DNA from 4 places in the Streptomyces venezuelae genome. Region 3 is predicted to be linked to each of the others. Evidence: riboswitches for the same ligand, from Rfam matches in the RefSeq annotation. Region 3 holds a riboswitch; each other region holds the start of a gene.
What was found. A riboswitch is a leader RNA that binds a small molecule or an ion and turns the genes downstream of it on or off. The one in region 3 is predicted to bind cyclic di-AMP.

Region 1 (7,622 bases), 5.9 Mb from region 3:
CGTCGCACGCCTCCCGCAGCGCGCGGAGGTAGCCGGGGGAGTGGAAGCGCATGCCGCCGGCGCCCTGTACCACCGGCTCGACGATCACTCCGGCGAGTTCGCCTGCGTGCCGCCCCATGAGCTCGTGGAGGTGCTCGGCGTACGACTCCTCGTACGCGTCGAACCCGCTCGGCGGCGCGTCCGCGAACACCTGTTGCGGCAGCACGCCCTGCCACAGCTCGTGCATGCCGCCCTTGGGATCGCACACGGCCATCGGCTGCCAGGTGTCACCGTGGTAGCCGCCCCGCCACGTCAGCATCCGCTGCTTCTCCGGGCGGCCGAGCGAGCGCCAGTGCTGCAGGCACATCTTGACGGCGACCTCGACCGAGACCGACCCGGAGTCGGAGAGGAAGACGTGCTCCAGACCGTCGGGCGTCATGTCGACGAGACGCTTCGCGAGGGAGACGGCGGGTTCGTGCGTGAGCCCGCCGAACATGACGTGGCTCATGCGGTCCAGCTGACCGCGCACCGCCTCGTTGAGGACCGGGTGGTTGTAGCCGTGGATCGCCGACCACCAGGACGACATCCCGTCGACCAGTTCGGTGCCACTGCCCGCGAGGCGCAGCCGGACGCCGCTCGCCGACTCGACGACCAGGGGTTCCTGGCGGCCCGGCATCGGTCCGTAGGGGTGCCAGACGTGCTGCCGGTCGAGTGCGAGCAGATCCGCGGTGGAGAGGTCAGGCATTGGGCGCCAGATCCGTTCCCGCGCCCCGGCGGCGTACCGCCACCAGGTCCGTGCGCGCCTCGTTGGAATCCGCCACGGGCTCGGCCATGGGTTCGTCCACCGGCTCGGCGGCAGGCTCGTCCGACCCGCAGGGCCCGCACCCGCCGCCCTCGTGCGAACCGCAGGCACCGCCCTCGTGCGCACCACAGCCGGCCGCCGCGTCGACGCGGTGCCGCGGCAGCGTCACCTGGTCCGTGCCCTCGACCTCGAAGCCGGCGTCCGCGATCATCGCCAGGTCGTCCTTGCCCGCCTGACCCTCACTGGTCAGGTAGTCGCCCAGGAAGATCGAGTTGGCGATGTTCAGGGCGAGCGGCTGCAGGGAGCGCAGATGCACCTCGCGGCCACCGGCGATGCGCACCTCGACGTCCGGGCAGACGAAGCGGGCCATCGCCAGGATGCGCAGACAGCGCTGCGGCGTGAGGTTCCACTCCTTGGCCAGCGGCGTGCCCTCGAAGGGGATCAGGAAGTTGACCGGTACCGAGTCCGCGTCGAGTTCGCGCAGCGAGAAGACGACGTCGACTAGGTCCTCGTCCTTCTCGCCCATGCCGGCGATCAGGCCCGAGCAGGCGGACAGGCCCGCCGCATGCGCCTTCTGGACGGTGTCGACGCGGTCGGCGTAGGTGTGCGTCTTGGTGATGTCCGCATACGTCGCTTCCGACGTGTTGAGGTTGTGGTTGTACGCGTCCGCGCCCGCACCCCGCAGACGCTCCGCCTGCCCGTCCGAGAGGAGACCGAGGCAGGCACAGACCTCGACCCCCTCGTTCTGCTCCTTCACCGCGGCGATGGTCTTCGCCACCCGGTCCACGTCGCGGTCGGTCGGGCCGCGCCCGCTCGCGACCAGGCACACCCGCTTCGCGCCGCCCGCGACCCCGGCCGCCGCGGCCTGCGAGGCCTCCTCGGGCTTCAGCCACGTGTACTTGAGGATCTCGGCCTTGGAGCCGAGGCGCTGCGAACAGTACGAACAGTCCTCCGGGCACAGGCCCGACTTGAGGTTGACCAGATAGTTGAGTTTCACCCGTCGCCCGAACCAGTGCCGCCGCACCTTCCCGGCTGCGGCCACTACGTCCAGGAGATCGTCGTCGGAGGTGGCCAGTACGGCCAGCGCCTCTTCACGGGTCGGCAGCTCGCGCCGAAGCCCCTTGTCCACCAGCGTGTTCAGCAGGTCCATGGCGCTGATCCTTACGTACGGCAGCCTCCCCGGCCAAGGAGAGTTCGCACAACAGAAACGGTTTGAGGTGTGGGTATCGCCACACCCTGGCCAGGTGGTCCGACGACTAAGGTCTGTGCAATGTCTACAAACAGGCACCCTCTGACGGGCGCGTCCTCCGCGGCGTTCGGCTGGCTCGACGAGCAGGCGCGGCTGCGCGCGGAGGCCGGACTCGTCCGCACCCTGCGCCCGCGCTCGGCGGACCCCGAAGGGCTCCTCGATCTGGCGGGCAACGACTACCTCGGCCTGACCCGGCACCCCGAGGTCGTCGAGGGCGCGGCCGTCGCGGCCCGGCGGTGGGGCGGCGGAGCGACCGGATCGCGGCTCGTCACCGGCTCCACGGAGCTGCACGCCGAACTGGAGCGTGAGCTCGCCGCGTTCTGCGGCTTCGAGGCGGCCCTCGTCTTCTCCTCCGGCTACGCGGCGAACCTCGCCGCCGTCACCGCGCTCGCCCCGCACGGTTCGCTGATCGTCTCCGACGCGGGCAATCACGCGTCCCTGATCGACGGGTGCCGGCTCGCGCGTGGGACGACGCATGTGGTGCCGCACGCCGACCCCGAAGCCGTGCGCAAGACGCTGGACGCCCACGGCACAGGACCCGCCGTCCTCGTGTCCGACTCGGTGTTCTCGGTGGACGGCGACATGGCGCCCCTCGCCGAACAGGCCGTGGTGTGCCGGGAGTTCGGCGCGGGGCTGATCGTCGACGACGCCCACGGTCTCGGCGTGCTCGGCGACGGCGGCCGGGGTGCGCCGCACGCCGTGGGGCTCGCGGGCGCGGACGACGTGGTGGCCACGCTCACGCTGTCCAAGTCCCTCGGCAGCCAGGGCGGCGCCGTGCTCGGCCCCGCCGGTGTCATCGAGCACCTGGTGAACGCGGCCCGCACCTTCATCTTCGACACGGGTCTCGCGCCCGCCGCTGCCGGGGCCGCGCTGGCCGCCCTGCGCCTGCTGCGCCGCGAGCCCGCACGCGCGGTGCGTGCCCGCGAGGTCGCGGCCGAGCTGCACCGGCGGCTCACGGCCGAGGGGCTTTCGGCGGTACGTCCCGACGCCGCCGTCGTCTCCGTGCGCGCGCCGTCGCCCGAGCGGGCCGTCCGCTGGGCGGCCGACTGCCGGGCCGCCGGCCTCGCCGTGGGGTGCTTCAGGCCGCCATCGGTGCCCGACGGCATCTCGCGGTTGCGGCTGACCGCCCGCGCGGACCTCACCGACGCGCAGATCGCCGGTGCCGTACGGGTGATCAGCCGCAGTGCGCACCGATAGTGTGCCGGGCCCCGCCGGGGGCCGGGAACCACCTACCGGAGGCTGTTGAGGAACGACTCCCAGGGGCCGGGGGAGACGAGCAGGGCCGGCCCTGCGATGTTCTTCGAGTCACGCACGGCGCACAGGCCGGACAGCGGACCCGAGTCGAGGGTGGCGGCCTCGACGCAGTTGTTCATTCCGTTGCTGAAACTGCTGCGCTGCCACCGCGCACCTTGGAGTGTCGTGCTGGAAGGTACGTACCGAGGCAGTGCGGTCATGGTGCCTCCTTACGCGCCGTCGCATAGCCCGGCGATGAATTCCGTTGAGTCCTCGGGTGAGAGCGCTTGTGCTTGAAGGGACAAGTAGGCCTCCGAGTAGGCCTGGAGGTCTTCTTTCCGTTCGAGGTAGAGGCTACTCGTCAAATGGTCGAGAACAACCACATCCAGATCAGCAATGTCCGGAAATGAAAAAATAACGAAAGAACCGATCAGACCTACATGCTCACCCGCGGCGAACGGCAGCACCTGCAGGTCGACGTGGGGCAGAAGAGGTGCTTGTCGTAGCCAATTCAACTGTTCGGCGAAAACCTCCGCCCCGCCCACCGGTCGCCGCAGCACCGCCTCGTCCATGACGACGTGCAGGCGCAGCGGCGGATCCGCGCGCAGCACGTCCTGGCGGGCGAGACGGACCTCGACCAACGCGTCGACCTGCTTCTCCGGCACCCCGCCGAGTGCCGCCCGGGTGACCGCACGCGCGTACGCGGGCGTCTGCAGCAGGCCCGGTACCACCGTCGTCTCCAGCGTGCGCATCCAACTCGCCTGCGACTCCAGGTTGATGAAGTCGCGGTAGGTGGCGGGCAGCAGATCGCGGTACGCCTTCCACCAGTGGTGGCGTCCCGCGCCCGGGTCGTCGGCGCCGGTGAACGCTATGAGCAGTTCGCTGAGGCGCGGGTCCCGCACCTGGTACACATCGAGGAGCAGCCGCACGTCGGCGGCCTTCACGCCACTGCGGCCCGTCTCGATCCGGCTCACCTTGGACTGGTGCCAACCGGCCCTGGCGGCGGCCTGGCTGCTCGTGAGTCCCGCGTGCACACGCAGCGCGCGGAGTTCGGCACCGAGCTGACGGCGGCGCACCGCGGGGCCGTACTGCATGCCCGTCTCCTTTCGGACGGAGCCGCCGGATTTCCCGGCGACGGGGCAGGGCAGTAGGCGAGATTAGAGGAAGTACCGCTCTCCCGCCCAAATACGGTCTGCCGTAGCAGAGTTCACCGCTTCGAGCGACAGATATATGCACATCTCGGTGGATCGCCACCCGTGACCGGCCAAGGAGTGGCAGGCTGGCGCGAAGCACCAGTCCGGGACTGTCCTCGAGTCATCCGCCGCGGGTCGGAGACCGGTCCCGGTGGGAAAGGGACAGCGCCGCCATGGCAGACCACCAGGAAGCCTCCGTCACCCTGCCGAGCGATCCTGCCTCGGTCCCCGCCGCCCGGAAATACGTCTCGCGCGTGCTCGCGGAATGGGGCCTGCCCGGCGACGCGGAGGTGGCCGACACGATCAGGCTGATCGTCTCCGAACTCGCCACGAACGCAGTGCAGCACACCCTGGGACAGTCGCCCACCTTCACGGTCGACGTCGAACTCGACCGTGACGAACATCTGCGGATCGGCGTCACCGACAGCCATCCGCGCTACCCCAGACGTCTCCCCGCGGCGGTCCAGCAGGACAACGGCCGCGGCATGGTGATCATTCGCTGGCTGGCCGCCGAGGCCGGCGGCAGGCTCTCGGTCAGCCCCACCGACGAGGGGGGCAAGACCGTGTGGATCGCGTTGCCCTGGCGCGCACCCGTCCGGCGCACCCCTCGCGACGCCGCCCACTGACCAGGGGGCCCCTCGGCACAAGGGCTCGTCGCCCTACCTGCACCGCTCCCGGCGCAACGGGCGAGGGGCTCCCCCTCGGGACCCCTGAGGGCCTGGCATCTCCCGAAAGCCCGATGTCCGGCTCCTCGGCGAGCGCCGCCTCGACACGCGCCAGGGGGCGCCGCGCGAGCCGTGGCGGTACGCCCCAGAGCCCGACGCACATCGGCAGCGTCCCCGCGCCCACGAGGATGCCCTCGGCCCGACCCGACGTCACATCGACGACGAGCAGCACCGAACCGGCGAGCGTCAGGACCAGCACGCCCAGGCCGACCGCGGCGAGCCGGGACGAGACCCGCACGATGAGCGGCTTGGCCCGCTGCTGGAACAGCGACGGCGTCTCATTGCGGGCGGTACCGGCGCAGTCGTCGGACATCCCGTACGGGTATCCCCGCCGGCACCCTCCACGCACCGTTGCCTGGTGGTGTGTGGAGGGTGCCGGACCGGCGGCGGTGGGTCAGCGGACCCTGCCGTACCAGACGCTCTTGGACCAGATCTTCTCCAGACGCACCACGGTGCCCCTCTTGGGAGCGTGCCAGATGCGGTTGTTACCCGCGTAGATACCGACGTGGTAGACGTTCCGACCGGAGTGGAAGAACACCAGGTCGCCACGGGTCCGGCTGGACTTGGAGATGTGCTTGGTCTTGTTGTACTGCGCGGCGGCGGTGCGCGGGAGCTTCTTGCCCGTCTTCTTGAACGAGTAGAGCGTCAGCCCCGAGCAGTCGAACCGGTTGGGTCCCGCCGAGCCGTAGCCGTACGGGGAGCCCTTCTTGGACGCCGCGATCTTGAGCGCCTTCGTCCCGTGTGTGGCTGCCTCGGCCTCCGACGTGAGCCCGGGGGCCACGACGGTGCCGCCTACGACGGCGAGCGTGAGGACCGATGCGGCACCGGTCCTGGTGAGCAGCGACGGAACATGATTCAGCGCGGTCATGCGCAACCCTTCGTCAGCCGCCTGTGAAAGATGACCTGTCGGGTTCGGGCAGGCGAAGATGCCCGGCCGCGTGGTGCTCTGCGGCTTCACCCCAAGGGCGTCGTCCGGACTTCCCGGACGGGCCCGTCGTACCTGGGTCCTCCACTCCTGCCGTTGCACAGATGTCGACCGGTCATCCGGGTGGCGGCAGGACTCGGCGTCCGCCCGGACCGCCCCGCCGCTGTGGCGGGGGCTTGTCGTCGGAAGGGATCTTGACCCGAGATGGGTCGAAAAACCGAGCCGAAACGGCCTTTTGTGAGGCTCCTCACGACTGGCCTGTTCAGGTGGACACTGCCGAAATCGACCCCCGAGGACGTGGTCCGACGACCTCTCGACCAGCGGCGGAATGCGCAATTCCGCCGGTGCTGTACTCGCGGAACGCAACTTTCACCCCCGCGAGAAACGACGTATTCGTACGCCGTCCGTGGTAGCCCGACTGGTCCGTTTCGAAGTCGCCCCGGACGTCGACGTGTCGAAGGACACAGTTGGCCGACGGTGTCTCAGTCGCCGTTCCGGGGCGGCACGGTGACTCTTCCGGCCCGCCGCTCCCCGTCGAGGACGCGCAGTGCCTGAGCGAGCGTCGGCGCGTGCACTTCACTCTCGCCCCGCTGGTGCATCACGGCGAGCGCGTCGCGCAGGGCGCTCGCCCGGCCGACCAGGGCCTGGGCGGCGCGCAGCCCACCGTAGGTGTGCTCGACGCGGGACGGGTTGATCCGCCCGAGCAGGTCGACGACTTCGAGATAGCGGTCGATCAGCTCGGCCTCGGCCCGGGTCAGCGCGGGCAGCGGCGGGAGTTCGGGCGGCAGCATCGGCGGGGTCACCTCGGACCGCGGGCGGCGAGCGACGTCTTGCGGCTCGGAATGATCCGGTCCACGAGGCCGTACTCCAGGGCCGCGGGGGCATCGAGGATCTTGTCCCGCTCGATGTCCGCGGCGATCCGCTCCGCGCTCCGCCCCGTGTGACGGGCGAGCATCTCCTCCAACAGCCGCCGTGTGCGCAGGAGTTCGTCGGCCTGGATCGCCAGGTCCGTGGCCTGCCCTCTGATCGGCTCGGCCATGGCGGGCTGATGGATCAGGACGCGCGCGCCGGGCAGCGCGAACCGCTTGCCGGGCGTGCCTGCGGCGAGCAGGACGGCGGCGGCGGAAGCGGCCTGCCCCAGGCAGATCGTCTCCACGTCACAGCTGACGAACCGCATCGTGTCGTAGATCGCCGTCATCGCGCTGAACGAGCCGCCGGGGGAGTTGATGTACAGCGAGATGTCGCGGTCCGGCGCCTGGTACTCGAGGTGCATGAACTGTGCCATCACGTCGTTCGCCGAGGTGTCGTCGATGGGGGTGCCGAGGAAGACGATGCGCTCTTGGAGGAGCTTGGAGTACGGATCCATGGTCCGCGCACCCGAACTGGTGCGTTCCGTGAACTCGGGCAGAACGTGGCGGACGGACGGTGGGTGGTTCGGACGGTGCGGACGGTTCATGGCGCGCCTCTCATTCCGGTCGTCGTTTCCGGTCGCGGTGCGGCCCGGTCTCCGGTGTCT
Region 2 (7,622 bases), 1.3 Mb from region 3:
CCGCTACTACGCGCAGCGACAGGGCGGCGACGCCCGCATCCGCACCCTGGTCACGCTCGGCACGCCGCACGCGGGCACCCGCGTGGTGCCGCTCGCGAACGCGCACCCCATCGTCCGGCAGATGCGTCCGGGCTCCGATGTCATCGAGGAGCTCAAGGAACCGGCGCCGGACTGCCGCACTCAGTTCGTGAGTTTCTGGAGCGATCTCGACCAGATCATGGACCCCCTGGAGACGGCCTGCGTGGACCACCCCGACCTGACCGCGCAGAACGTCCGCGTCACCGGCATCGGCCACCTCGCGCTGCCGGTGCACCCCGCAGTCGCGAACGGAATACGCCAGGCACTCGACCTGGCGAACCCGGGGGCCGATGCCCAGAGCGCACCGGGCGGACTGACGGTCGCCTGACCGCCGCCAACTATCGAACGGATCTCGAACGCAAAGCCAAGGTCGTGTTCTCAGACCGCCGAAAGGCGGCCGAATGCCCGTTTCCTGCGAGCACGAAACCTGGGGAAGATTGTCGCGCCCGTATACCGCCGGGTACAGTCGCCGCACTGCTCTGCCCCTGCTGCCGAGGCGAAAGAGAAGTTGGTGAACGACCGTCACCCGTCGGGGAGCTCAATGCCCCCGTCCTCGGCACCCGGCGCCGACTACGCGCACTACGCGACGTACGACGAACAGAGTGCCCAGCACAACGGCTACGGCCACGACACCTATTCCACCGGAAGTTTCGACACCGGCAGCCTCGCCACCGGCAGTTTCGACACCGGAACGTTCGCGGTCGACCCCCTCTTCGGCGACATGCCGGACAACGGGCACGACACGGGCCAGTGGGCGACCACGACGAGCCCGCAGCAGACGGCCACTTACGACGCGTACGCCGAGCAGTACTACGCGGCCACCTACGACGGCAGCTACGACACCGCCTCGATGTGGTCGACCGGCGGTCATCAGCAGGTCGCAGGCATCCCCGCCCAGCAGGGCCCGGACTCCACGGGCCAGTGGGACACGACCGCCTGGCACGAGGACCCGCAGAACGGCCCCCAGACCGGCCAGTGGGACACGCAGACCTTCGACACGGGTGCGTACGACGCGACGGCGTGGAACGCCGCCGACGACACCCCCGAGTCACACCAGGCGCACGACGCCACCGACTTGCTCGGCTCGCCCGTCCCGCACGACGCGTCCCACACGTACGACACCGAGGGCGACGCGGCGTACGAACCCGCGGACACCGAGTCGGCCGACTCCCCCAGCCCCGCGCCCCGTTCCTCCCGCGGAAGGAACGCCGGACCCGCGGCGGGCGGCCGCTCCAGGACCCGTCGCCGTACCCCTGCCAAGCGTTCCGCGCTCTTCACCATCGCGGTTCCCTCGGCCTGCGTGATGGGGGTCGCCGGAGTGGCGGCCGCGTCCGTCGGGAACTTCGGCGGGGACGACACGCAGGACTCGACGACGACGGCATCGGCTCCCGACGCCACGTCCGTGCAGCCCTCCGCCGCCAACAGCAAGCTGGACACGCAGCTGGCGAACCTCTCCGCGGACGCGGGCGACTTCGCGGACCGCGCCAGCCGCACGCAGGAGCGCATCGACCTCAAGGCCGAGAAGGCAGCCGCCGAGAAGAAGGCGGCCGCGGAAGCCGCGCGCAAGGAGCGGCTGCGCCCCAAGTTCGCCCTGCCGGTGAAACAGCACGGCCTCAGCGCGCAGTTCGGCCAGGCGGGCGTCAACTGGATGTCGGCGCACTCCGGAATCGACTTCCCGGTGTCGTACGGCACCGAGGTCCTCGCCGCGACCGACGGCACCGTGACGACCAAGTGGAACAGCGCCTACGGCAACATGGCGATCGTCACCGCGAAGGACGGTACGGAGACGTGGTACTGCCACCTCTCCACGCACAAGATCTCCAGCGGTCCCGTGAAGGCGGGCGAGACCATCGCCTTCTCCGGGAACTCCGGCAACTCCACGGGCCCGCACCTGCACTTCGAGGTGCGGCCCGCAGGCGGCTCGGCGATCGACCCGCTGCCGTGGCTCCGCAGCCACGGCCTCGACCCGACGTAACGTAACTCCGGCCGCCGGCCTGCGTCTCAGAGCCTGTCTGTGAACCCCCGCCCGCGCCCCGACGCACGGCACGCGCTCCCCCAAGCTCTCGGCTGCGTCGAGCAGGGGGACCCCCATGCCGCACGGCGTCCCAGGACAGGTGGCTCCGCCACATGACCTGGGACGCCGCACACCGATCGCACGCACCGACCGCCGCTGCGTCCTCGCTCAGCGCGGACGGCGGGGGTTCACAGACAGGCTCTTACAGCTTCTCCACCGGTGCGTACCGCAGCAGGAGGCGCTTCGGCTTGGGCTCGCCGAAGTCCACCGTCGCCTCGGCGTTCGCACCCGTCCCCTTCACGCCGACCACGGTCCCGAGGCCGAACTGGTCGTGCGTGACACGGTCACCGACGGCGAGCGACACGACCGGCTTCTCCGACGCGCGGCGCGTCGCGAAGCCCTGTGCGCCGCCGGTCCGCGACCGCGACGAGGACAGCGACGAAGCGATGCCCGCGGCGGGCCCGGACGCGGCCGGCGCGCCGACCGAACCGGTCCGCTTCCAGTCCAGGTGCGTGTCCGGGATCTCCTCGAGGAAGCGCGACGGCGGGTTGTACGACGGCGTGCCCCAGGCGCTGCGCATGGACGACCGCGTCAAATAGAGCCGTTCACGCGCGCGGGTGATGCCCACGTACGCGAGACGACGCTCCTCCTCCAGCTCCTTGACCTGCCCGAGGGAGCGCATGTGCGGAAAGACGCCGTCCTCCATGCCGGTCAGGAACACGACGGGGAACTCCAGGCCCTTGGCGGTGTGCAGGGTCATCAGCGTGATGACTCCGGAGCCGTCGTCCTCCTCGTCGGGGATCTGGTCGGAGTCTGCGACCAGGGCGACGCGCTCCAGGAAGTCCGAGAGCGTGCCGGCCGGAGCGGCGCCTTCACCGGCGTCGCCTCCCTCGCCCTCGCCTGCGTCCGCCCCGCCCTGCGTGGTGTCCGCGGCCTGATTGTTGTCCTGCTCGAACTCCAGGGCCACGGCGGCGAGCTCCTGGAGGTTCTCGATGCGGGTCTCGTCCTGCGGGTCGGTCGAGGCCTGCAGCTCGGCCAGGTAGCCGGTCCGTTCGAGCACGGCCTCCAGGACGACTGCCGGGCCCGCGCCCGACTCGACGACGGTCCGCAGCTCCTCCATGAGCGTGTTGAAACGCTTGACGGCGTTGGTGGAGCGGGCCGCCATTCCGTACGCCTCGTCGACGCGGCGGAGCGCCTGCGGGAAGGAGATCTTCTCGCGCTGCGCCAGCGCGTCGATCATGGCTTCGGCACGGTCGCCGATGCCGCGCTTCGGTACGTTGAGGATGCGGCGCAGCGGGACCGCGTCCTCGGGGTTGGCGAGAACGCGCAGGTAGGCCAGCACATCGCGGACCTCCTTGCGCTCGTAGAAGCGGACGCCGCCGACCACCTTGTAGGGCAGGCCGACGCGGATGAAGATCTCTTCGAAAACACGGGACTGGGCGTTCGTCCGGTAGAAGATCGCCACGTCGCCGGCCTTCGCGTCGCCCGCGTCGGTGAGGCGGTCGATCTCGTCGGCGACGAACTGCGCCTCGTCGTGCTCGGTGTCGGCGACGTATCCGGTGATGCGTGCGCCCTCGCCCTGGTTGGTCCACAGGTTCTTGGGGCGGCGGCTCTCGTTCCGCTCGATGACCGCGTTGGCGGCGGTCAGGATCGTCTGGGTGGAGCGGTAGTTCTGCTCCAGGAGGATCGTCGTCGCGTCCGTGTAGTCCTCTTCGAACTGGAGGATGTTGCGGATCGTGGCGCCGCGGAAGGCGTAGATGGACTGGTCGGCGTCGCCCACCACGCACAGCTCCGCGGGGTCGTCACCCTCGCCGCCGGAGGGCCCGACCAGCTCGCGCACCAGCGCGTACTGCGCGTGGTTCGTGTCCTGGTACTCATCGACCATCACGTGCCGGAAACGGCGCCTGTAGTGCTCGGCGACGTCCGGGAAGGCACGCAGCAGGTGGACCGTCGTCATGATCAGGTCGTCAAAGTCCAGCGCGTTCGCCTCGCGGAGGCGCGACTGGTACATGGCATAGGCCTGGGCGAGGGTCTTCTCGAAGCCATCAGCGGCCTGACCTGCGAAGTCCTCTTCGTCGATCAGCTCGTTCTTCAGGTTCGAGATCTTGGCGCTGAACGACTTCGGCGGGAACTTCTTCGGGTCGAGGTCCAGATCACGGCAGACCAGGGCCATGAGGCGCTTGGAGTCGGCGGCGTCGTAGATCGAGAAGGAGGACGTGAAGCCCAGCTTCTTGTACTCACGGCGGAGGATGCGGACACAGGCGCTGTGGAAGGTCGACACCCACATGGCGTTCGCCCGGGGACCCACGAGCTGCTCGACGCGCTCCTTCATCTCGCCCGCGGCCTTGTTCGTGAAGGTGATCGCGAGGATCTGGCCGGGGTGCACGCCGCGCTCGGCCAGCAGGTACGCGATGCGGTGGGTCAGCACGCGGGTCTTGCCGGATCCGGCACCGGCGACGATGAGCAGCGGGGAGCCCGCGTGCACGACGGCCGCGCGCTGGTTCTCGTTCAGCCCGTCGAGGAGCGTCGCCGGGTCGATGACCGGGCGGGCGGCGCCGTCGCGGTAGTGCGTGTCCCGGGTCATGGGCGCGTCGAACTTCCCGTCGAACAGGTCGTCCGGAATGGGCTCCGGAGCGCTGTCCTCGGGCGGCGGCGGGGGCGCTTCGTCCGCGGCCCGGGAGGGCTGCAGGTCCGCCAGGAAGCTGTCATCAAAGAGGCTGCTCATCGCCTCCCGAGTCTAGGCGGCCCCACTGACAACCCGCTGCGGGTTCCGGACAGACCGGTCCACGTCACACGACGCGCCGGTCCACGCCACAGGACACGCCGGGCCGGGTCACGCCCTGCCCGCGGACGATCACACTCCGACAAGACCGCCCGCGCGCCGCACACGCCCGCGAGAGATAACGAAAATGTATCGGGCATATCGAACATCAACCTTCACAGGCACCACACGAGTTGGCTAGCGTGCCCGGCGGGCCACTCGTCCCCCCACCGGCGAACCCCGCCGGGAACGGGCGGCCTCCGCCGAGTCCGACGTGTTCGGAGCCGGGGACCCACCGAGAACTTGGGGTGAATCGGTCCCGTACTTCGTACGGGACCGTAGGGCAGCCTTCCGAACCATCCGCCCGAACCCGACAGCTAACCCGGTAGGCGGTCTACGGAAGGAGTCGCCTCCTTGGCGTCGCACCGCAAGCCGCGGGACCGGGCAGCCGGCATTCGTACGGCCCCCGCCATCGGCATCACGACGGCAGCCCTCACCTCCGTCGCCCTCCTGTCGCAGAGCGCACAGGCCGCGCCCTCGGCGCCCACCAGGCCCAGCCTCGAAGAGGTGCAGAAGAAGGTCGACGAGCTCTACCAGCAGGCGGGGGTCGCCACCCAGAAGTACAACTCGGCCAAGGAGCGCACCGAGAAGCAGCGCAAGAAGGTCGACCGGCTCCTCGACGACGTGGCGCGGCGCACGGACAAGCTGAACGACGCACGCCAGGAGCTGGGCTCGTTCGCCGCCGCGCAGTACCGCACCGGCGCCGTCTCCGAGACGGCCACGATGATGCTCGCGAACGACCCGCAGGGTTACTTCGACCAGAACCACCTGGCGGACCGGCTCACCACGCGCCAGAAGAAGGCGGTCGACGCCTACCAGGCGGAGCAGGCGTCGGCGACGAAGCAGCGCACGAAGGCCGCGAAGAGCCTGGAGACGCTGACCGACTCCCGGGACGAGCTCAGGACGAGCAAGAAGACCGTCCAGAAGAAGCTGGGGGACGCGCGCGAGCTCCTCTCGAAGCTGACCGCCGAGGAGAAGGCGCGGCTCGCGGAGATCGAGCGGAAGAAGAAGCAGGAGGCCAAGCGCAAGGCGGAGAAGCTGGCGCGCGAGCAGGCCGCCGAGGCGGAGCGCAAGCGCAAGGCGGAGGAGGCGGCCCAGCGGGAGAAGGAGCGGGAGGGAGGCCAGGGCACCGGTTCGGACTCCGGCACCGGCTCAGGTTCCGGTTCCGATTCCGGTTCGGGCTCCGGAAGCTCGGACGGCGGCTACGCCACCAAGGCCGCGAAGGTCATCGCCTTCGCGGAGGCCCAGATCGGCAAGCCGTACGTCTGGGGCGCCACCGGCCCCGACTCCTACGACTGCTCCGGCCTCACGCAGGACGCGTGGAAGGCGGCGGGGATCTCGCTGCCGCGCACCACGTGGGACCAGGTGAAGGTCGGCACGACGGTGAAGACCGCCGACGCTGAACCGGGTGACCTGGTGTTCTTCTACGACGACATCAGCCACGTGGGGATCTACATCGGCGACGGCAAGATGATCCACGCCCCGAAGCCGGGCGCGAACGTCCGCGTCGAGTCGATCTACTACATGCCGATCCACAGCGTGGTCCGCCCCGCCTGACGCGGCGGCGCCCGTTCCACGCGCGCGTGGCCCGTATCCGGGAGGGATACGGGCCACGCGCGCGTAGAGGCCGAAAACTCAGGGTCGGATCGGGGCCGCCCCAGGACCGGCTCAGGGCCGACTCAGGACCGGCTCGGCCCCTCAGGTCCGCCCCCGGCCCGCTCAGGTCCAGAGCACAGCGATGAAGATGTTCGCCGTGGTCAGCAGGCCGACCGCCCCGAACATGCCCTTGTCGACCTTCTCCTCGTCGCGCTTCACGTAGACCAGCGCGAGGATCACGATCAGCACGGCCAGCTTGACGCCGATCTTGACGTTGTTGACCGTGTGGTCGTCCGCCTGGTTGAGGCCCACCAGGGCCACACCGGTGACGAGCATGGTCAGCGCGCCGTGCAGCATCGCGGGGCTGAAACGCGCGGTGCCCTGGCCCATCTGCTTCATCTGGGTCAGGAAACCGCCCAGGAGCGAGGCGATGCCGATGATGTGCAGGCCGACGAAGAGATGGATGAGTACGTCCATGAGGCCGGAGCCTAGCCGGGCCCTCCGCCGCACCCGGCAGGCGCCCCTGTAGCACCGCCCCGTCTTCGGATACGCAGGAAACGAGCCATCGGTCAGACCCGCGAGCGAAACGGCCACCACCCCACGACGCACACGGTCACGCCCGGACACCGTTCCGCCCACTTCCGTCTATTGCGCACAATCCATCACCAACCCGTGACGGCCAGGTTTAGCGTCCTCCACCAGGTGACCGGCTCCCCACCGCCGTCCGACCCGGGACGGCCGTCGGTCACCACCGCCGAGAAACCCGGCGGCGGCCTGCTCCCCCTGTGCGGGCCGCCGCCGGACACGTGAGGAGCCCTTCTTCGTGCCAGCGCACCGCAAGCCCCGACAGCGCTCGCTCAGCGGCAGCACGGTCCGCACCGCCGCCACCCTCGCCCTCGCCGGCGCCGCCTCGGCCACCGCCTTCGACGGCACGGGACACGCAGATCCCCGGCTCGGCCCCGCCGAGGTGAAGTCCAAGGTCGACTCGCTCTACCGCGAGGCGGAGACCGCCACCGAGAAGTACAACGGCGCCAAGGAGAAGGCGGAAAAGGCCGAAAAGACACTCGGTAACCTGCGCGACGAAGCCGCCCGCAAGACGGAGAAACTCAACAC
Region 3 (7,622 bases):
ACCGCATCAAGGGGTACGTCGATTTCGGTACCGCCGATCCGCGGAACCGGTACGAGGTCCACGCCGTGGGGCGGTTCCTGCGCTTCTACCCGCAGCCGTGGCAGCCCGGCGAGCCGCGGCTGACCCAGCTCGTGCTCATCGGGTCGGGCGTCGACGTACCGGCTCTGGAGAAGGAGCTGGAGGCCTGTCGCGAGTACGCCCCACAGGCCGCCGACGAGCGGAGCATGTGGGGCGTACTGCGGTACGTGCAGGAGCCGGAGGAGGAGCAGGAAGCGGCCGAAGACCCGACCGCCGTCTGACCGCTACGCCGCTACACCGGTCCCGCCACCGCCGCCACCGGCTTCTTGAGCGAGACGCCCGAGCCGTCGCGGCGCGGGTCGATCTCCGGCAGCTCCGCCGGTGTGCCGTTGCGCTGCGCCGCGTGGGGCGGCGTCGGGCCCGCCCAGGCGAAGCTCAGGCAGTCCTCGCCCTTCAGGAACCGCTGGACGCGCACGCCACCCGTCGCGCGCCCCTTGCGCGGGTACTGGTCGAACGGGGTCAGCTTCGCCGTCGTCTGCACCGAGTCGTCCAGCGTGCCGCGCGAGCCCGCCACCGTGAACACGACCGCGTCCGTCGCCGGATCCACCGCCGCGAAGGAGATGACCTTCGCGCCGTCGGCGAGCTTGATGCCGGTCATGCCCCCGGCAGGACGGCCCTGGGGGCGGACCACCGAGGCCTGGTAGCGCAGGAGCTGGGCGTCGTCCGTGATGAAGACGAGGTCCTCCTCGCCGGTGCGCAGCTCGGCCGCGCCGACAATGCGGTCGCCGTCCTTGAGCGTGATGACCTCCAGCTCCTCCTTGTTCGAGGGATAGTCGGGGACCACACGCTTGACGACGCCCTGCTCTGTGCCGAGTGCGAGGCCCGGGGAGGACTCGTCCAGCGTCATCAGACAGATCAGCTTCTCGTCCTTCTCCAGGGTCAGCAGCTCCGAGACGGGCGCCCCTCCGGAGAGGTTGGGTGCGTTCGCCGTCTCCGGCAGCTGCGGAAGGTCCACTACGGAGAGGCGCAACAGCCGTCCCTGGGACGTGACCGCGCCCACCTCGCCGCGTGCCGTCGCCGGCACCGCCGAAACGATCACGTCGTGCTTCACGCGCTTGGTGCCGCCCTCGGCGAAGGGCTCGCCGTTGGCCGTGCGGGCCAGCAGGCCGGTGGAGGAGAGGAGAACCCGGCACGGGTCGTCCGCCACCTGCAGCGAGATCGGGGCGGCGGCGGGGGAGCCGGACGACTCCAGGAGCACCGTGCGCCGGTCGGTGCCGAACTTCTTGGCGACGGCGGCCAGTTCGGAGGAGACCAGCTTGCGCAGCTCCGCGTCCGACTCCAGGATGCCGGTCAGCTCGTCGATCTCGCCGTTCAGCTTGTCGCGCTCGGACTCCAGCTCGATGCGGTCGAACTTGGTCAGGCGGCGCAGCGGCGTGTCCAGGATGTACTGCGTCTGGATGTCGCTGAGCGAGAAGCGCCCGATCAGGCGCTCCTTGGCCTGCGCGGAGTTCTCGCTGGAGCGGATGAGGCGGATGACCTCGTCGATGTCGAGGAGGGCGACCAGGAGTCCGTCGACCAGGTGCAGACGGTCGCGCTTCTTGCCGCGGCGGAACTCGCTCCGGCGGCGCACCACGTTGAACCGGTGGTCGAGATAGACCTCCAGGAGCTCCTTCAGGCCCAGGGTGAGCGGCTGGCCGTCGACCAGCGCCACGTTGTTGATGCCGAAGGACTCCTCCATCGGGGTCAGTTTGTAGAGCTGCTCCAGGACGGCCTCCGGGACGAAGCCGTTCTTGATCTCGATGACCAGGCGCAGGCCGTGCGCGCGGTCGGTGAGGTCCTTGACATCGGCGATGCCCTGGAGCTTCTTCGCGCCGACCAGGTCCTTGATCTTGGAGATGACCTTCTCGGGGCCGACGGTGAAGGGCAGTTCGGTGACGACGAGGCCCTTGCGGCGCGCCGTCACGTTCTCCACCGACACCGTCGCGCGGGTCTTGAAGGTGCCGCGGCCCGATTCGTACGCATCCTTGATGCCGCCGAGGCCGACGATCCGGCCGCCCGTGGGCAGGTCAGGGCCGGGCACGTACTTCATCAGCGTCTCGAGGTCCGCACCCGGGTGCTTGATGAGGTGGCGTGCGGCGGCGATGACCTCGCCGAGGTTGTGCGGCGGCATGTTCGTCGCCATGCCGACGGCGATGCCCGACGCGCCGTTGACCAGGAGGTTCGGGTACGCCGCCGGGAGGGCGGACGGCTCCATCTCCTGGCCGTCGTAGTTCGGCTCGAAGTCGACGGTGTTCTCGTCGATCGACTCCGTCATCAAGGAGGTGGCGTCGGCCATCTTGCACTCGGTGTACCGCATGGCGGCCGGCGGGTCGTCGTTGCCGAGCGAGCCGAAGTTGCCATGGCCGTCCACCAGGGGAAGGCGCATCGAGAAGGGCTGCGCCATGCGCACCAGCGCGTCGTAGATCGACGCGTCGCCGTGCGGGTGCAACTTACCCATGACCTCGCCGACGACACGGGCACACTTCACATAGCCGCGGTCGGGGCGCAGGCCCATCTCGTTCATCTGGTACACGATCCTGCGGTGCACCGGCTTCATGCCGTCACGGGCGTCCGGCAGGGCACGGGAGTAGATGACCGAATACGCGTACTCGAGGAAGGAGCCCTGCATCTCGTCGACGACGTCGATGTCGAGGATCTTCTCCTCGTACGACTCGTCGGGCGGCGGGGTCTTCGTGCTGCGGCGGGCCATCGCTGCTGCGGCTCCTTCACCAAGCAAGTGCGGGTTCTGACGCCGACCATTGTGGACCGTCCCACTGACAACGCCGACCACGACCCGTGCACCGGCGCTGTCACGCACGACTACGCCGAGGGCGGAGCGGGAACTTCGTCAGGTGCTGACACGCTTGCATACAGTGGCAGGACTGGCAGCAATTGTTCTGATCCAGCGATGATCCAGCGATCGAAGGGACGTACATGCCCATGGGTCACACGGCCACAGCCGAGGCCGGCTCCGGCGGCCTGAAAGCGACCGAGCACCGGCTGGCCAACGGCCTGCGCGTGGTGCTCTCGGAGGACCACCTGACCCCGGTCGCCGCGGTCTGCCTCTGGTACGACGTCGGCTCGCGCCACGAGGTCAAGGGGCGTACCGGCCTTGCTCACCTCTTCGAGCACCTGATGTTCCAGGGTTCGAAGCAGGTGCACGGCAATGGCCACTTCGAGCTGGTCCAGGGAGCGGGCGGCTCGCTCAACGGCACGACGAGCTTCGAGCGCACCAACTATTTCGAGACCATGCCCGCACACCAGTTGGAGCTGGCCCTCTGGCTCGAGGCCGACCGGATGGGCTCCCTGCTCTCCGCGCTCGACGAGGAGTCGATGGAAAACCAGCGCGACGTCGTCAAGAACGAGCGCCGCCAGCGCTACGACAACGTTCCCTACGGAACCGCGTTCGAGAAGCTCACCGCCCTCTCCTACCCGGAGGGCCACCCCTACCACCACACGCCGATCGGCTCCATGGCCGACCTGGACGCGGCCACCCTGGAGGACGCCCGCGCGTTCTTCCGTACGTACTACGCGCCCAACAACGCGGTCCTCTCGGTCGTCGGCGACATCGACCCGGAGCAGACGCTCGCCTGGGTCGAGAAGTACTTCGGGTCGATTCCCGGCCACGACGGCAAGCAGCCGCCGCGTGACGGTTCCCTGCCCGAGCGCATCGGCGAGGAGCTGCGCGAGGTCATCGAGGAGGACGTCCCGGCCCGCGCCCTGATGGCCGCCTACCGCCTCCCGGAGGACGGCACGCGCGCGTGCGACGCGGCCGACCTCGCCCTCACCGTCCTCGGCAGCGGCGAGTCCTCCCGGCTCTACAACCGGCTCGTCCGCAGGGACCGCACCGCGGTCGCCGCCGGATTCGGCCTGCTGCGTCTCGCCGGGGCGCCCTCGCTCGGCTGGCTGGACGTGAAGACGTCGGGCGACGTCGAGGTCCCCGTCATCGAGGCCGCCGTCGACGAGGAGCTGGCCCGCTTCGCCGCGGAGGGCCCCACCCCGGAGGAGATGGAGCGCGCCCAGGCACAGCTGGAGCGCGAGTGGCTCGACCGGCTCGGCACGGTCGCGGGCCGAGCCGACGAACTGTGCCGGTACGCGGTCCTGTTCGGCGACCCGCAGCTTGCCCTGACGGCCGTACAGCGCGTCCTCGACATCACCGCGGAGGAGGTCCAGGAGGTCGCCGCGGCCCGCCTGCGCCCCGACAACCGCGCGGTGCTCGTGTACGAGCCCGTGGAAGGCGCCGACGAGGGTGCCGAGGAAGAACAGGAGGCGGCGAAGTGACCGAGGCCGCGACGATGCAGTTCCACCCCCAGCCCCAGGCCGGCACGGCGAAGCCGTGGGCCTTCCCGGCCCCCGAGCGCGGCACGCTGCCCAACGGCCTGACCGTCCTGCGCTGCAACCGCCCCGGCCAGCAGGTCGTCGCCGTCGAGGTGCACCTCGAAGCGCCCCTGGACGCCGAACCGGAGGGCCTGGACGGCGTCGCCACCATCATGGCGCGGGCCTTCAACGAGGGCACCGACAAGCACTCCGCGGAGGAGTTCGCCGCCGAGCTCGACCGCTGCGGCGCGACCCTCGACGCGCACGCCGACCACCCGGGCGTGCGGGTCTCCCTCGAGGTGCCGGTCTCCCGCCTCCCGAAGGCGCTCGGCCTGCTCGCCGACGCCCTGCGGGCCCCCGCCTTCGAGGACAGCGAGATCGAGCGCCTCGTGCGCAACCGCCTGGACGAGATCCCGCACGAGGCCGCCAACCCGGCCCGCCGCGCCGCCAAGGAGCTCTCCCGGCAGCTGTTCCCGCCGACGTCGCGCATGTCACGGCCACGCCAGGGCACCGAGGAGACGGTCGCCGCCATCGACTCGGCGGCGGTGCGCGCCTTCTACGAGAAGTTCGTCCGCCCCGCCACGGCCACGCTCGTCGTCGTCGGCGACCTCGAGGGCACCGACCTGGACGCCGTCCTCGCGGACACCGTGGGCGCCTGGACCGGCTCCGCAGGAGAGCCGCGCCCGGTGCCGCCGGTGACCGCCGACGACCGCGGCCGCATCGTCATCGTGGACCGCCCCGGAGCGGTCCAGACGCAGCTGCTGATCGGCCGGGTCGGCGCCGACCGGCACGACCGCGTCTGGCCGGCCCAGGTCCTCGGCACGTACTGCCTGGGCGGCACCCTCACCTCGCGCCTGGACCGGGTCCTGCGCGAGGAGAAGGGATACACCTACGGTGTACGGGCGTTCAGCCAGGTCCTGCGCTCCGCCCCGGACGGGACGGGCGCCGCGATGCTCGCCATCAGCGGCTCCGTGGACACCCCGAACACGGGCCCGGCGCTGGACGACCTCTGGAAGGTGCTGCGCACCCTCGCCGCCGAGGGGCTCACCGACGCCGAGCGCGACGTGGCCGTGCAGAACCTGGTGGGCGTGGCCCCTCTCAAGTACGAGATGGCGGCCTCCGTCGCGGCGACGCTCGCCGACCAGGTCGAGCAGAACCTGCCGGACGACTTCCAGGCGCAGCTGTACCGGCAGCTGGCCGCCACGGGCACCGTGGAGGCCACCGCGGCGGTCGTGAACGCCTTCCCGGTCGACCGTCTGGTGACGGTCCTCGTCGGGGACGCCGCGCAGATCGAGGAGCCCGTCAGGGCGCTCGGGATCGGTGAAGTCAGCGTGGTCACCGGCTGAGCGGCGGACAGCTGACAGGACCCCGGTGGACCGTTTCGGCCGCCGGGGTCCTCATATGTCCGGATTCATATGCTGGTTGCCTGTCTGCCGTGTGGCGTGCGCTACAAAAGTCGCGTTCTGTTTGTCGATTGAAAGGCGATCCGCTTAGCGTCGACCCGGCTGTCCGTCGCGCAGTACGCCGCATCCGCGGCACCGGGCAGTCATCGCCGAGTCCCCGTACGGCGCGAGCCAGGGGAGCCGGGGACCCACATGTCCCCTGGGGTGAATCGGGAACCTTGCCGCGAGGCGAGGGACTCGTAGGAGACCTTCCTGCTCCGAACCCGTCAGCTAACCCGGTAGGCGAGAGGGAAGGAAAGGAACACCCGCCACATGGCGTTCACCCGTGCCACCGGGAAGCACCGTCGTCCGAGCCGCATGACGCGGACCACCGCGAACGTCGCGGGTGTCGCGGCGCTCACCACCACCGGTGTCATCGGAGGCCTCGCCGGCCCCGCGCTCGCCGCCGCCGACGAAGCGGCCGTGGAGCACACCGGTCTCACCCAGGCGATATCCGTCGGCGACTCGCTCGCCGAGAGCATCGACGCGCAGGCCGCCGCTCAGCGCCAGGCCGCCGACGACGCCGCGGCCGCCAAGAAGGCGGAAGAGGCGGCCAAGAAGAAGGCCGCCGAGGAGAAGCGCAAGGCCGAGGCCGAGGCCAAGGCGAAGGCCAAGAAGGAGCGCGAGGCGAAGGAGCGCGCCGCCCGCGAGGCCGAGCGCAAGCGCCTGAACACCTACGTCTCCCCGATCTCCGGCTCGTACGTCTCCACCGGCTACCAGACCGGCGGCGCCATGTGGTCCTCCGGCAGCCACACCGGGGTCGACTTCCACGCCGCCTCCGGCACCTCGGTCCACGCGGTCGGCTCCGGCACCGTCGTCGAGGCCGGCTGGGGCGGTGCCTACGGCAACAACGTGGTCATCAAGATGAACGACGGCACGTACACCCAGTACGGCCACATGTCGTCCCTCAGCGTCACCGTCGGCCAGACGGTCACCCCGGGCCAGCAGATCGGCCTCTCCGGCTCCACGGGCAACTCCAGCGGCCCGCACCTCCACTTCGAGGCCCGCACCGGCGCGGACTACGGCTCGGACATCGACCCGGTCTCGTACCTGCGCTCGCACGGCGTCAACGTCTGACCGACGCGGCCCACGCAGAACCGCACCGAAAGCCCCGGCTCCCCGTGAGCCGGGGCTTTCGCCGTTCACGGCCGCCATGTGCAGGGCCACCGCGGTCTTGGCCAAAAGATATCCATGAATTCAGGGCCGCCGTCGGAAATTCCGGTGCCTGCAATAGAGTCACGGAACGAGCGTCGGTCGACCGCGTTGCGCGGGGATCAAAAGCGGAGGTCCGGTCATGCGCGTTCCCGCGCACTCTGTATGCACGGCCATTCGGGACGACATAGTCGCCGGTGTGTACGCAAGGGGCGGAAAGCTCACCGAGGAACTCCTCGCGCGTCGCTACGGAGTCTCCCGCGTCCCCGTGCGCGAGGCCCTGCGCACTCTGGAGGCCGAGGGCTTCGTCGTGACCCGCAGACACGCGGGCGCGTGCGTCGCCGAGCCGACGGAGCAGGAGGCCGCGGACCTCCTGGAGGTCAGGACGCTGCTCGAACCGCTCGCCGCGGCCCGCGCCGCGCAGCGCCGCACGGACGCCCACCTGAAAGTCCTGCGGGGACTCGTCAGGCTGGGCCAGGAGCGCGCCAGGAGCGGCCTGGGGGAGGATCTGCGCTCCCTGGGCGGCTGGTTCCACGAGACGCTCGCCCAGGCGTCCGGCAGCCCCGGCCTCACGGCGCTGCTCACCCCGCTCCGGCACAAGATTGCCTGGATGTACGTCGTGGAGCGCTCGGCGGCGCCGGGCGAGTCCTGGTC
Region 4 (7,622 bases), 2.4 Mb from region 3:
ACGCCGTAGAGGCCGTCGCCGACACCGCCGAGACCGTCCGGGTCCAGGACGTCACCGAGGCCGACGCCTCCCAGACCGACGCCGTCGAGGCCGACGCCTCCGACGCCGAGCCCGAGACCACCTTCGCGGACCTCGGTCTGCCCGAGGGCGTCGTCCGCAAGCTCGCGCAGAACGGCGTGACCACCCCCTTCCCGATCCAGGCCGCGACCATCCCGGACGCCCTGGCCGGCAAGGACATCCTCGGCCGCGGCCGCACCGGCTCCGGCAAGACCCTCTCCTTCGGTCTGCCGATGCTGGCGACGCTGGCCGCCGAGGGCCGCACCGAGAAGAAGAAGCCCCGCGGCGTCATCCTCACGCCGACCCGTGAGCTCGCGATGCAGGTCGCGGACGCCCTCCAGCCCTACGGCGACGTGCTCGGCCTGAAGATGAAGGTCGTCTGCGGCGGTACGTCGATGGGCAACCAGATCTACGCCCTGGAGCGCGGCGTCGACATCCTCGTCGCCACCCCGGGCCGCCTGCGCGACATCATCAACCGCGGCGCCTGCTCGCTGGAGAACACCCAGATCGCCGTCCTCGACGAGGCCGACCAGATGTCGGACCTGGGCTTCCTGCCCGAGGTCACCGAGCTGCTCGACCAGGTCCCGGCGGGCGGCCAGCGCATGCTGTTCTCCGCCACGATGGAGAACGAGATCTCCACGCTGGTCAAGCGCTACCTGACCGACCCGGTCACGCACGAGGTCGACAGCGCGCAGGGCAACGTCACGACCATGACGCACCACATCCTGATCGTGAAGCCGCGCGACAAGGCGCCGGTCACCGCCGCCATCGCCGCGCGCAAGGGCCGCACGATCATCTTCGTCCGCACCCAGCTGGGCGCCGACCGCATCGCCGAGCAGCTCTGCGACTCCGGCGTGAAGGCCGACGCGCTGCACGGCGGCATGACGCAGGGTGCCCGCACCCGTGTCCTTGAGGACTTCAAGAAGGGCTACGTCAACGCCCTCGTCGCCACCGACGTCGCCGCCCGCGGCATCCACGTCGACGGCATCGACCTGGTCCTGAACGTGGACCCGGCCGGCGACCACAAGGACTACCTGCACCGTTCGGGCCGCACGGCCCGCGCAGGCCGCTCCGGCACGGTCGTCTCCCTCTCCCTCCCGCACCAGCGCCGCCAGATCTTCCGCCTCATGGAGGACGCGGGCGTCGACGCCACGCGCCACATCATCAACGGCGGCGGCACCTTCGACCCGGAGGTCGCCGAGATCACCGGCGCCCGTTCGATGACCGAGGTGCAGGCCGACTCCGCGGGCAACGCCGCGACCCAGGCCGAGCGCGAGGTCAAGGACCTCACCAAGGAGCTGGAGCGCGCCACGCGCCGCGCCGCCGAGCTGCGCGAGGAGGCCGACCGCCTCACCGCGCGTGCCGCCCGCGAGCGCGGTGACGACCCGGAGGCGGCGGTCGCCGAGGCCACCGCCGCCGCGGAGGCGGTCGTCGAGGCCGCCGTGTCGGTGCCGGAGCAGCCGGCCCCCGCCGCCGAGCGTTCCTCCTCGTACGACAACCGTCGTCCGCAGCGTGACGAGCGCGGCAACTACGAGCGCCGCAACGACCGTGGTGGCTTCCGTCGCGACGAGCGTCGTGACGACAACCGTGGTGGCGGCTTCAACCGTGACCGTCGTGACGACAACCGTGGTGGCGGCTTCAACCGTGACCGTCGTGACGACAACCGCGGCGGTGGCTTCCGCCGTGACGAGCGTCGTGACGACAACCGTGGTGGCGGGTTCCGCCGCGACGACAACCGTGGTGGCGGCTTCAACCGTGACCGTCGTGACGACAACCGCGGTGGCGGCTTCCGCCGTGACGAGCGCCGTGACGACAACCGAGGCGGTGGCTTCCGTCGCGACGAGCGTCGTGACGACAACCGTGGTGGCGGGTTCCGCCGCGACGACCGTCCCTCCAGCGGCTTCCGCCGCGACGACCGCCCGTCCGGCGGCCACCGCGGCAGCGACCGTCCGTTCAACCGCGACCGCCGCGACGACCGCCCCTCGGGCGGTTACCGCTCCGGTGGCCACGACCGCCCGTCGTACAACCGCCGCGACGACCGCTCCGGCTCCGGCACGGGTTCGTTCGGCCGCCGCGACGACAAGCCGCGCTGGAAGCGCAACGGCTGACCGCTGGCCGGTAGCCGGTAGTTCAGATGCCGAAGGGCCCGTCCGACACTCCAGTCGGGCGGGCCCTTCGGCGTAAACGGCGATACCCGATCGGATGTCGAGGCCCGTCCCGCTATGCTCGGGGGTGCACCAACGCGGACCGTTAGCTCAATTGGCAGAGCAGTGGACTTTTAATCCATTGGTTGTGGGTTCGAGTCCCACACGGTCTACAGAGAAAGCCCCCGGTCAGCCACACGCCGACCGGGGGCTTCGTCGATGTCCGCCCTCGGCGTGAGGCGGAGGCCGCGGTCCCGGGTGGTCGCGCGTTCAGGGCACATGGTCGTGGGGCGGGCCGGAGAGAGCGGACAAGCCGTCGCCGCGGCACGGGCCGCACTCCAGGCGTGGCCGGCCCGGTTCGCCGCCGATGTCGTGGGCCAGGCGCTGTTCGACGCCGCAGGTGCGCAGGTCGAATCCGCAGCGGGCGCACAGGAGCCCCATCGCCGCGGCCTGTTCGGCCGTCCAGGTGGGCCACTCCGCCGCGAGGGACGGCAGGAGCTTCATCACCATGCCGGTGGGGCGAGCCTCGCAGTACGGGAAGGGGAAGCCGAAGTGCGCGTCGGGGATCTCGTCGATCTGCTGGCGGAGCTGCGGCATCCAGCGGACCAGCCGGTCCAGGTCCGGGAAGGGGACGCGGACCTCCTGGCCCTTGCGCGGGGCCTCGTCGCGCCCCCGCGGCGGGCGGAACGCGACCACGATGGTGTGCGGCACCTTGAGGACGTCCATGTCCCGGGAGAGCTCCGCCGCGGACAGCGTCCACGGGCCGGTCCGGTACTCGCGCCACATCGCCAGACCACCGCCGGTGAGCACGCTGTCGCTGCGCACCGCCGAACCGACTCTGCGCTGTGCGGCCTGTTCGTCCTCGGTCACCACCTGGGCCGTGGGTGTACCTCCTGATCACACGTACGACTGCTACGACTGCGCGGTGCAAGGGCGGCGCCGGCGTCGCGGATGTGCCTGGAGGTGTGGTGCGTCGCGGAGCGGCGGGCGGGCGCGTTCGGACATGCCCGGGCGTCGGGTCTCAACGGTCGCCTCCGGGGGCTGGGGAAGCCGGCGTCGGTGCGCCTTCGACCATCCTGCCCGCGGCATCCGGAGGCCAGCCACAGCGACTCGGGCACGTCTCGAATCGATCGGACGAAGTCCGGCGTGTGACCTGCGGAGGTGCTGTCGGGTGCTGTCGGGGTGCCGTCAGGCGCGGCGGACCGCGGCGACCTCGAACTCCACCGTCACCCGGGAGCCTACGAAGAGCGTGTCCACGGGGTTGGCCTTCACGCCCCAGTCCCTGCGGTCGATCCGGACGCTGCCCTTGAAGCCCACCGTGACATCGCCGGCCGGGTCGTTCTCGCCGCCCGTGGACTCGACGTCCAGGGTGAGCGGCTTCGTCGTGCCGCGGATGGTCAGGTCCCCGGTGACCTTGTAGTGGGTGTCGTCGACGCGCCGCACCTCGGTGGAGGCGAAGGTGATGTCGGGGTGGTTCCCGGTGTCGAGGAACTTGGCGCGCACGGGGTCGTCGCGGAGCTTGTTGTGGCTCTGGATGCTCTCCGACCGGATCGTGAGCCGGACGGTGGACTTGGCGGGGTCGGCGCCGTCGAGTCGCGCGCTGCCCTCGAACTCCTCGAAGTGGCCGCGCACTTGCGGGCCCACCGCGTGGCGGGCGACGAACCCGATCCGGGTGCGGGCGGTGTCGAGGACGTACTCGCCGCTCAGCTCGCTGAGCTCGGTGATCGCTGACATTGCTGGTCACTCCCGGAGGGCGTCGCGACGTCGTGGGTTTCACGACGATACCGCCGCGGGACGGCTCTGTTCGGGGTGCTCCAGCGCCAAACCAGCCTGAGTCAAGCGGGGTTGGCGCGGGCGGTCCCGGCGGCCCGATCCCGGGGCCGCGTCGCCCGAACGGACCAGTCCGGCCGTGCGCGGCGGCGGGGCGCGGGGCCGGGTGCGATGACGCGTGTGCCCGCCTACTTCTCTCTGGGGTCCGCCGGGAAGCTGCCCGTCTCCCCGGCGGGCTCTCGCAGGAGATCTGCCGCAACCTCAAGCACGCGAGCTACGAGTTCCACCCCAGGTACCAGCTCGGAGCCACGGCACCGGCCTGGCTGTGCGGCGGCACGTGGTGTGGGAGCCCCTCACACACGCCGACAGCACGTAAGTGGTTCGACGCACCCCTCCGGATGGCGTACTGTTGTGTTCACCGACGCGGGGTGGAGCAGCTCGGTAGCTCGCTGGGCTCATAACCCAGAGGTCGCAGGTTCAAATCCTGTCCCCGCTACTGAAGGCCAGAGGCCGGGAAGCATCAGCTTCCCGGCCTCTGGTGTTTCCCCGGCCCTCGGATGGCTTTTCCGTTCGTCACCCGGTCGGCCCACGCCGACTCGCACCCTCCCGCCGCTGCGGGAACCCTGAATGCAGCGCGGTGATGGGCGCGGAGTCGGCGGGAGACGAGCGGTGGGGCAGCGAGGAGGACCCGACGACAGGGGGGCCAGGGGAGCCAAGGGGGCCACCGGGCCCGAGCGGGCGTTCGTCCGCGTCCTGCCGCTCCTGCTGCTCGTCGTCGGCGTCGTGTACGACGCGTCGACCCCGTCGGAGTTCACCGCGGCCCCCCTCTTCACCGCCGCCCCGCTGATCGCCGCCCCCTTCTACTCGCGGCTCAACACCGTCCTGACCGGCGTCGCCGCCACGGTCGCCGTCCTCTTCCTGCACTACGGCGGCACCGTCAGCAGTCAGGTCGAGGCCGTCACCGAAGTGGTCACCGTGGTGACCGTCGCCGCGCTCGCGATCGTCATCAACCGCGTCGTGCGCCGCAGCAACGACCGGCTCGCCATCGCCCGCTCCATCTCCGAGGCGACCCAGCGCGCCGTGCTGCCCGAACCGGATCCGCGGATCGGCGGGCTCGACTTCGCGGCGCGGTACGAGGCGGCGCAGGCGGACGCGTTCATCGGGGGCGATCTGTACGCGGTGCAGGACACCCCGCACGGCGTACGGCTCATCGTCGGCGACGTGCGCGGCAAGGGCATGGGCGCGGTCGCCGCCGTCGCCGTCGTCATCGGCGCCTTCCGGGAGGCCGCCGAGCAGGAGGCCACCCTGGAGGCGGTCGCGCAGCGCCTGGAGCGGGCGCTCGCGCGCGAGGGCACGCGGCGCGACGGGCTCGACGCGTTCGAAGGGTTCACCACCGCGGTCCTCGCCGAGATCCGGCACGGCGAGGGCGTCGTACGGCTCGTCAATCGCGGGCACCCGCCGCCGCTGCTGCTGTGCGGCGACGGGCGGCTCTGCGTCCTGTCGGCGAGCGAACCCGCGCTGCCGCTCGGCATGGGCGACCTCGGGGCGTGGCCGGACCGCGTGGACGAGACGGAACTGCCGCCCGGCGCGCTGCTGCTCTTCTACACGGACGGCCTGTCGGAGGCGCGCAACGCGGCGGGGGAGTTCTACGATCCCGCGACCCGGCTCGGCGGGCGGATCTTCCCGGGGCGCGGCGGCCCGCACGCACTCCTCGCCGCCCTGGCGGGGGAGGTGCGGCGGCACACCGGGGGCGGCATGACGGACGACATGGCGCTGCTCGCGGTGCGGCGCCCCACCGCCGGGGAAGCGGCCGAAGCGGACGGCGGATCCGACGTGACGGCCGGTGACTGAAGTGCATCCCTCCGCATAACAACTGACGCTCTGTCAAGGGAATGTGGAGTTCCGGTGTTTAAGGATGTCGGGTCAACTCGCCCCGTTCCGCCCCTCCGTGTCCCGGTACGTACAGCCGGTGAGCGTTAACGATCAACCGGAACGGCTTGGAATACCGACCCGCTGTCTATTAACGTTCGATAACGCAGCGCGGTCGTCCCAGCCGTCACTAGAGGCGGCTCCGTGCGCACGCGCCTAATCCCGCAAGGGAGCCGGGGAACCACCAACATGGGGTGAATCGAGCCCCTGCGCATCCGTGCATTCGTGCACCCGTGCCAGGTGTTCGTAGGAGACCTTCCTGCTCCGAACCCGTCAGCTAACCCGGTAGGCGAGAAGGAAGGAAAGGAGTGCGCCCCAGTGGCGTCCAACCGGCCTGCCCCCCAAGCCGTCTACGTTCCGAATGACGACGACTTCGGTTCGTACGACGAGGGCTCCTTCGAAGAGTGGAACCCCACCGAGGAGTCCGTCCGTCCCGTCCGCGGCAGGCACCGTGTGCACAAGAAGGGCGGCGGCGGGCTCGCCCGCAGCTCCACCGTGCTCGGCGTGGGCGTCATCGCCGCCGTGGGCGCCGGTGGCATCGCCACCGCGCAGGACGGCAAGCCGCCGGTCTCCATATCGATGCCCGACCTGGGCGCGGTCACCGACTCGCTGCCCGAGGCCGAGTCCCTGCCGGGTGTCGGCTCGCTGATGTCCGACGACGCCGCCGCGGACACCGCCGTCGCCGCCGCGGCCCCCCTCACCGCCGCCGGTGTCAGCACCGCCGACGCCGAGCAGGGCACCACCCACGCCGGTGAGGCCCTGCGCGCCCGCATCATGCAGCAGGCCGAGAACCAGCAGAACCAGGCGGACACCGCCGTGCGGACGGCGGCCGAGGACGCCGCCGTCAAGAAGGCCGCGGAGGAAGCGGCCGCGCAGCAGCGGGCCGCCGAGAAGCGGGCGGACGCCAAGGCCGCCGCAAAGAAGAAGAAGGAGGAGGAGGCCCGGAAGGCGAAGGCCGAGGCCGCGCGCCTGGCCAAGCTCGCCAAGAGCTACGTCATCCCCACCTCCTCGTACACCCTCACCTCGCACTTCGGCGACGCCGGCTCCATGTGGTCCTCGGGCCACCACACCGGCCTGGACTTCGCGGCGCCCACGGGCACCCCTCTGAAGGCCGTGCACACCGGCACCGTGAAGGAGGCCGGCTGGGCGGGCGCGTACGGCTACCGCACCGTGCTCGAACTCGAGGACGGCACGGAGGTCTGGTACTGCCACCAGTCCTCGCTCAACGTCAGCGCGGGCCAGAAGGTCTCCACGGGTGACGTCATCGGCCGCGTCGGCGCGACCGGCAACGTCACGGGTCCGCACCTCCACATGGAGGTCCACACGCCGGGCGGCACGGGGATCGACCCGCTCGGATGGCTGCAGAGCAAGGGCCTCAACCCCTGACCCCGCGCGGTCGGCCTGCCGGGCGGCCGACTGCATGGGGCTTGCACGGAATTCCGTTTCCACTGGGGGCGTTGAGGAGCACATGACTTCTCTTCGCCCTCTCGGCTCCTCCGACCTCGAGGTCTTCCCGCTCTCCCTCGGCGGCAACGTCTTCGGCTGGACCGCGGACCGTGCGGCGTCCTTCGCCGTCCTCGACGCCTACACCGCGGCAGGCGGCAACTTCATCGACACCGCCGACGCGTACTCGGCCTGGGTCGACGGCAACAAGGGCGGCGAGTCCGAGACCCTCATCGGCGAGTGGCTCGCCGAGCGCGGCAACCGCTCCGACGTCGTCGT

Region 1: it holds a riboswitch for cyclic di-AMP, as region 3 does, so the genes downstream of both, DEJ47_RS01530 (C40 family peptidase) here and DEJ47_RS28900 (M23 family metallopeptidase) in region 3, are expected to answer to the same signal.
Region 2: it holds a riboswitch for cyclic di-AMP, as region 3 does, so the genes downstream of both, DEJ47_RS23085 (C40 family peptidase) here and DEJ47_RS28900 (M23 family metallopeptidase) in region 3, are expected to answer to the same signal.
Region 4: it holds a riboswitch for cyclic di-AMP, as region 3 does, so the genes downstream of both, DEJ47_RS18055 (M23 family metallopeptidase) here and DEJ47_RS28900 (M23 family metallopeptidase) in region 3, are expected to answer to the same signal.

Annotation. Positions count from the first base shown of each region.
Region 1 is NZ_CP029193.1:341,868-349,489, reverse strand. Features, by position in the region: gene DEJ47_RS01565 (adenosylmethionine--8-amino-7-oxononanoate transaminase) at 1-724, opposite strand, end outside; gene bioB (biotin synthase BioB) at 717-1,931, opposite strand; gene DEJ47_RS01555 (8-amino-7-oxononanoate synthase) at 2,052-3,227, shown strand; gene DEJ47_RS01550 (DUF397 domain-containing protein) at 3,260-3,484, opposite strand; gene DEJ47_RS01545 (helix-turn-helix domain-containing protein) at 3,494-4,357, opposite strand; gene DEJ47_RS01540 (ATP-binding protein) at 4,630-5,082, shown strand; gene DEJ47_RS37570 (DUF6328 family protein) at 4,991-5,494, opposite strand; gene DEJ47_RS01530 (C40 family peptidase) at 5,576-6,049, opposite strand; cyclic di-AMP (ydaO/yuaA leader) riboswitch at 6,053-6,229, opposite strand; gene DEJ47_RS01525 (hypothetical protein) at 6,589-6,897, opposite strand; gene DEJ47_RS01520 (ATP-dependent Clp protease proteolytic subunit) at 6,906-7,562, opposite strand.
Region 2 is NZ_CP029193.1:4,952,143-4,959,764, reverse strand. Features, by position in the region: gene DEJ47_RS23100 (lipase family alpha/beta hydrolase) at 1-406, shown strand, start outside; gene DEJ47_RS23095 (M23 family metallopeptidase) at 620-2,053, shown strand; gene pcrA (DNA helicase PcrA) at 2,295-4,817, opposite strand; cyclic di-AMP (ydaO/yuaA leader) riboswitch at 5,105-5,261, shown strand; gene DEJ47_RS23085 (C40 family peptidase) at 5,268-6,470, shown strand; gene DEJ47_RS23080 (hypothetical protein) at 6,633-6,986, opposite strand; gene DEJ47_RS36510 (hypothetical protein) at 7,182-7,319, shown strand; gene DEJ47_RS23075 (NlpC/P60 family protein) at 7,333-7,622, shown strand, end outside.
Region 3 is NZ_CP029193.1:6,266,184-6,273,805, forward strand. Features, by position in the region: gene DEJ47_RS28880 (CobW family GTP-binding protein) at 1-299, shown strand, start outside; gene DEJ47_RS28885 (DNA topoisomerase (ATP-hydrolyzing) subunit A) at 311-2,767, opposite strand; gene DEJ47_RS28890 (M16 family metallopeptidase) at 2,992-4,338, shown strand; gene DEJ47_RS28895 (M16 family metallopeptidase) at 4,335-5,720, shown strand; cyclic di-AMP (ydaO/yuaA leader) riboswitch at 5,915-6,077, shown strand; gene DEJ47_RS28900 (M23 family metallopeptidase) at 6,090-6,893, shown strand; gene DEJ47_RS28905 (GntR family transcriptional regulator) at 7,111-7,622, shown strand, end outside.
Region 4 is NZ_CP029193.1:3,915,597-3,923,218, reverse strand. Features, by position in the region: gene DEJ47_RS18085 (DEAD/DEAH box helicase) at 1-2,165, shown strand, start outside; tRNA gene DEJ47_RS18080 (tRNA-Lys) at 2,302-2,374, shown strand; gene DEJ47_RS18075 (hypothetical protein) at 2,472-3,071, opposite strand; gene DEJ47_RS18070 (YceI family protein) at 3,390-3,935, opposite strand; tRNA gene DEJ47_RS18065 (tRNA-Met) at 4,394-4,467, shown strand; gene DEJ47_RS18060 (PP2C family protein-serine/threonine phosphatase) at 4,641-5,822, shown strand; cyclic di-AMP (ydaO/yuaA leader) riboswitch at 6,044-6,207, shown strand; gene DEJ47_RS18055 (M23 family metallopeptidase) at 6,219-7,286, shown strand; gene DEJ47_RS18050 (aldo/keto reductase) at 7,369-7,622, shown strand, end outside.